2 regions of the Ruminococcus sporogenes genome follow, and region 2 is predicted to be linked to the other one. Evidence: predicted binding sites of a transcription regulator. Region 2 holds the regulator's gene; the other holds the start of a gene.

Region 1 (3,156 bases), 180 kb from region 2:
CCTGATCAGGAGAGGTTTTTCCCATTTTATGCAAAATTTCCTCAATAATCCTGCTGCTCGGCATTGCCCTGTGCAGAATTTCTCCCTTGAACTCCTTTTTAAGCTTCGCACTGTCAACCTCAGGTGTTTTAAACCTTTCTTTCCCGGCATATTTGTCAACAGCAACAAAATCAGTCACAGGCTGTCTGTGTTCCTTATCCATTGCCGGTCCCCCTATGCAGCTTCCGGCACATGCGGACATCTCTATAAAGCAATCGCTTATTTTTCCGTCAATTACATCTTTGATAGCCGCAATACAGTTATCTGTGCCGTCAACCGATAAATAACTATATCTTTCACTGTTCCTCGACATTGTACGAAGTATTCCTCCGCTTGTCGGGTAAAGCCTTGTCAGCCCCTTTTCGACCGTATCCTCCATCGGTCTGAATTCGATTCCTTCTTCATTAAGCCATTCAGTCAGTTCCTCAAAGGTCAGAACAGTATCGACCAATCCCTTATATTTATCCGCTTCCTCTTTTTTAGAAATACATGGTCCTATAAAAACGGTATAACAGTCGGGATATTCGTCCTTTAGCTTCTGACAGTGAGCCTGCATAGGCGACAAAACGTCAGCCAGATATTTTACCGCTCCGGGGTAATACTTCTGTATAAGAGTGTTAACAGTATTGCAGCATGAAGAAATAATAACGCTATGGCCGCCTTCCTGTATTAATTTTTCATATTCAGACGTAACAAGCTGCGCGCCGACTGCCGTTTCCTCCGCAAAATAAAAACCCAGTCTTTTCAAAGCGTCCTGCATTGAGGCTATTGTAACTCCCTCATAATTTGCGGCAAACGCCGGAGCTATGCTTGCAACTACTCTTTTTCCCCCCGACATAGCCTCTCTGACTCTTGACACGTCGTTTCTTATCTGCTTGGCGTTCTGAGGACAGACTACGAAGCATGTTCCACAGAGAATACATTCATCATTTATTATATTCGCCTGATTTCCCGAAAATTTTATTGATTTAACCGGACAATGACGTATACATTTATAGCAATTTTTACAATTCAACTTTTTAAGCTGCAAATAATCCATCATTTTAATCTGCTCCATTTCAATATGTATTTCAGGCGTTTATATCTTATCGAGAACATGCTTTTTAAATATATCGTCAAAATTGTCCGGAGATACGCCGCATATAATCTCATCGTCAATTTTAATTGATACCCCTTCTGTACATTTTCCCAAACAAAAAGCTCCGGAAAGCTTTATTTTATCCTCAAGGTTATTTTCCTTTACCGCATCTTTTATAAGTTCTACTATTTTTGCGGATCCTCTCAGATGACACGAGCTTCCGACGCAAACAAAAATATTCATTATCTTAAACCTCCGTTTTTATATTAGATCCGTATTGTTAATTTATTAACAATCATATTATATCATATAGAATTTTTCATGTCAACGGGTTTTAATAATATTGTTGTTTTAAATAAACAAAAACGGCTGGAAATTATATCCAACCGTTTCAGTTTAATTTTTAAAAGTTAAAACTCCATAAACTCTATATTTATTTCATAAATTTTTCCATCGTAATAATAAACTACCATTTCGTTCCATTCAGATGATATATCATAAATGGTGAAGTATCCGTTATTAGCATCCTGTAGCTTTACGCCGTATTTATTCGCCAAATCCGCAACGTTGCCTCCGACAGCAAAACCGTCGATTGTAACCGAAACCGGCGAGCCCTCGGAAACATCAATACCTGAAATCAGGCAGTCCTTCGGAGCCGCGTCCGTATCAGATTCATTAGCAACAGTTAATCCAAATGAATAATCATCATTATAAAAGCTTTCAAGATATCCGGCTTCAACCTTTTCCTTATCAATTGTAACCTGATCTATAAGTCCGTCAATTTTGGCAGGAAGCTTGACGCTCTGTCCGTTTACCTTTATATCAAGCTTTGAAAAATCATAAGTAACATCTCCGCTGACGCCGGTCGTTGAGCCTGAGGTAATGTCTCCGGCAGATCCGTCTGTTATGCCGCTTCCGGTATATCCGCCTGTAACATCTCCGCTCTGATCAGACATAGCCGCACTCATTAACGCTCCCAAACCGTCAACTCCAAAGGCAGAGCCTATATTATTAATAAAGGTTTCAAGATCTGCATTTGATATATACTGCTCAAGCTGTGCGCCATCCTCTGAATACTGATAAACCTGCTGAGAAGAATCAAATTCCGGAATATCCACGGTAAGCTCTTCCTTAGAGGTCAGCGACAATGTTCCGTAATTTTTGCCGTCGACAGTGATGTCTGATTTAATTGTTTGGCTCTTTCCGTCCGAGTCAAGGTTTACAGTAATAACCGGACCGTTTAACGATGTCAGGTCAACTGAAACGTCTCCCTTTAAATATCCTTTATCTTCATTAATAGTTTCTAAATCGCTGTAATTAATCGCAAATTCAATATTATCGCCCGATCCCGCAAACATAACCTTAGCGCTGCCGCTTTCCTTACCGGATTTTTCTTCACAATTTCCGACGATCTGAAAACCTTCGTCATTTGCTAAAAGCTTAATGTCAAAAGAACTGTCAGAACCGTCCTTTGCAGTCATATAACCGATATCGATATTTTCTTCATCAGGAACAACAAATTCACGTCCGCAGATTTTTCCGTTGGAATCAACGTAAACGTACATTTTTAAAACAGTATCTCCGCCGCTGACGCTAACTGTTCCGATTTGCGAAAGCAGACTATCGACAGCCGCTGTATAATCGTCTTCAGTTAAACCGAACTTTTCAACTAGCTTAATAAGAGTTTTATCCTTTTTAGCCTCTTTCAAAACGTCCTTGACAATACTGAAAACGGTTCCCTGATCAATATTTGCTTCAAGCTTATTATATGTAGTTTCAACTCCGTTTACTTCGCATTCAATGCTTTTGTCAAGCTCTACGTCGTCAATATTCTCGAAAACAATCGTAAAATATTTTACCATAAGCTCGTTAAGCTCTTTTTCAGAGAGCATTTCTTTAAGAGACTCAGGATCAGTAGATATGGACATTAATGCATCCATATATGATTCTATAAAAGCCGCTTCCTCAACTCCCATATCGCTATACATTTCTTCCATAACTGTATCAAGATCCATGGATATGTAAGAAGGCGATAGCTC
Region 2 (3,156 bases):
CAACGGTCACAAAATAGACGAATTATAATTAACGGGAGGAAACCAATGGCAAAAATTCAGATGAAAACACCGCTGGTCGAAATGGACGGCGACGAAATGACAAGAATACTCTGGAAATGGATAAAGGAGATTCTTCTTGAGCCCTATATCGACCTAAACACAGAGTATTACGACCTCGGTCTCGAATACAGAGAAAAAACAAAGGACAGAGTTACCTTCGACAGCGCCGAGGCCACAAAAAAATACGGAGTAGCTGTAAAATGCGCAACGATCACTCCGAATGCAGCCAGAATGCCCGAATACAATCTTACAGAAATGTGGAAATCCCCTAACGGAACCATAAGGGCTATACTGGACGGCACCGTTTTCAGAACTCCTATTCTTGTCAAAGGAATTACGCCGTATATTCCGTCATGGACAAATCCTATAACAATCGCTCGTCACGCCTACGGAGACGTATATAAGAATACTGAAATGCAGGTCAGCGGCGGCGGTAAGGCGGAACTTGTCTACACCGACAAGGACGGAAACGAAACCAGACAGCTTATCCATGAATTCGACGGCGACGGAATAATCCAGGGTTTGCACAATATTGATAAAAGTATCGCAGGCTTTGCAAAATCATGCTTTAATTACGCCCTTGATACAAAGCAGGACGTATGGTTTGCAACCAAGGATACTATTTCAAAAAAATATGACCACAGATTCAAGGATATATTTCAGGAAATCTTTGACGCCGAATATAAGGAAAAATTCGAAGCAGCAGGAATTGAATATTTCTATACTCTCATAGACGACGCCGTTGCAAGAGTTATTCGTTCAAACGGCGGCTATATCTGGGCATGCAAAAACTATGACGGAGACGTTATGTCGGATATGGTTTCAACAGCTTTCGGAAGTCTCGCAATGATGACCTCCGTTCTTGTTTCACCTGACGGAGTTTATGAATACGAAGCGGCGCACGGAACAGTCCAGCGTCACTATTATAAATATCTCAAGGGCGAGGAAACGTCGACTAACTCGGTCGCTACTATTTTTGCATGGAGCGGCGCTTTAAGAAAAAGAGGCGAGCTTGACGGCAGCAGCGAACTTACTGAATTTGCGGATAATCTTGAAAGAGCAACCATACAAACGATTGAGGACGGCGTTATGACCGGCGATCTCTATATGCTTTCAAAGCTTGAAAATAAGAAAAAGGTAGATTCAAGAACGTTTTTGGAGGAAATCAACAGCAGACTTTCTCAGATGGTTTAATATATTTTAGGAAGGATCGGATTTCATGTCAAAACCCTTAATTTCAGCTCCGGTAATAAAGCGTCTGCCAAGGTATTACCGGTTTTTAGGCGAGCTTGAAAACCAAGGCTTTACAAGAATATCAAGCCGTGAGCTTTCTGAAAAAATGGGACTTACGGCGTCGCAGATAAGACAGGATCTAAACTGCTTCGGAGGCTTCGGTCAGCAGGGATACGGCTACAATGTAAAAGAACTGCATAAAGCCATCGGAGAAATACTCGGAATCAACGCCGGCAACAGGACAATACTTATAGGCGCAGGAAATCTTGGCAGAGCTATCGCCTCTCACATTGATTTTACTAAGCGGGGCTTCAGGCTTATAGGGATTTTTGACAGTAATCCTGAAAAAACCGGACAGATAATTTCCGGAATTAAAGTTTCCCACACAGACGTTATTGAAAAATTCTGCAAGGATAATAACCCTGTATGCGCAGTACTGTGTATTCCTAAATCCTCAGCACAGGAAATAGCAAACAGGCTGGTAACGCTGGGAATAAAGGGCTTCTGGAATTTCAGTCATTACGATCTTAAAATGGACCATAACGACAGTATAATTGTTGAAAACGTACATCTGGCCGACAGCCTTATGACGTTAGCTTACGGGCTTCACTCTAATTCCGATAGAGAAGAATAAAAAAATCAGGCTTTAAAAAGCCTGATTTTTTTATTTGATTATTATTTGTTAAGTTCTTTGTTTTTCTGACCGCTGCGGCATAAAGAAGAATTCGGACAGCAGCCGCAGTTGCAGCCGCATGAGGATTTACCGCCCGCCTTGTCTTTTCTGAGCTTTATTACAATAAGCGTCACAACAGCTGCAATTATAAGAAATACCACTATTGTTCCGATATTTGAAATCAGATAATCCATCATCGCTTTTATTCCGCCTTTCTCTCCGTCAGGAAGATCGCCCGCAGCTCTAAAAGAAATTTTACCGGCTTACGCTTTTACCCTGACTTTTGTTTTAAGCGCACTGCTTTCATTATACGGCCTTACAAGCATATAAACAATAAACGCAATCAGAATCAGCGCCGCGATAAGACCGATAACATTTACATTTCCTGTAAATACCGAGCCTACCTGATAAATTATAAGCGAAACCGCATATGCAAAAACGCACTGATAGCCTATTGCAAACAAGGTCCATTTCGCATTGTTCATTTCACGCTTGATAGCTCCCATTGCCGCAAAGCACGGCGCGCACAGAAGATTGAAAACAAGGAAAGAATATGCTGAAAGCCGTGTAAACGCAGCGGCGACCTCCGGCCATATCTCGTCTCCGTTTTCAGAAAGCTCCTCCCCTGCAAAGTGAAATAGTTGTCCGAACGTTGCAACAACGTTTTCCTTTGCAATAAGTCCGGTAACAGTCGCGACGGCGGATTTCCAGTCGCCCCAGCCAAGCGGAGCGAATATCCACGCAAACGCGTTTCCGATTTTTGCAAGGACAGAATTATCCAGATCGTCGACCATTCCAAAACCGTTTTCCCAGCCAAACGCCTGAAGAAACCAAAGAATAATTGACGACAAAAGAATTATGGTACCTGCTTTCTTTATAAACGACCAGCCTCTTTCCCACATTGAGCGCAGAACGTTGCCTACTGTAGGCAGATGATATGCCGGCAGCTCCATTACAAAGGGCGCCGGATCACCGGAAAACAATTTGGTTTTCTTGAGCATTATACCTGAAACTATAATGGCGCCGACTCCGATAAAATATGCGGAAGCTGAAACCCAGCCGGCATTATTGAAAAGCGCTCCGGCAATAAGACCTATTATCGGCAGCTTCGCGCCGCATGGAATAAACGTGGTAGTCATAATAGTCATTCTGCGGTCACGCTCGTTTTCTATAGTACGAGAAGCCATAAC

Evidence for each region. Region 2 encodes Rex, which represses fermentation and respiration genes when NADH is low (regulators of the CRP and FNR family bind a similar motif). Its sites were predicted from a motif close to ATTGTTAANNNNTTAACAAT; they were not measured.
Region 1: a site for Rex is predicted at 1,394-1,413, ahead of ACYQ0N_RS01465 (NAD(P)H-dependent oxidoreductase subunit E). Genes of this name have one in related genera too.

What each region holds. Positions count from the first base shown of each region.
Region 1 is NZ_BAAHOA010000001.1:276,509-279,664, reverse strand. It holds gene ACYQ0N_RS01470 ([Fe-Fe] hydrogenase large subunit C-terminal domain-containing protein) at 1-1,078, opposite strand, end outside; gene ACYQ0N_RS01465 (NAD(P)H-dependent oxidoreductase subunit E) at 1,118-1,360, opposite strand; gene ACYQ0N_RS01460 (AsmA family protein) at 1,528-3,156, opposite strand, start outside.
Region 2 is NZ_BAAHOA010000001.1:97,130-100,285, reverse strand. It holds gene ACYQ0N_RS00525 (DUF6630 family protein) at 1-28, shown strand, start outside; gene ACYQ0N_RS00520 (NADP-dependent isocitrate dehydrogenase) at 46-1,254, shown strand; gene ACYQ0N_RS00515 (redox-sensing transcriptional repressor Rex) at 1,280-1,927, shown strand; gene ACYQ0N_RS00510 (FeoB-associated Cys-rich membrane protein) at 1,969-2,163, opposite strand; gene feoB (ferrous iron transport protein B) at 2,230-3,156, opposite strand, start outside.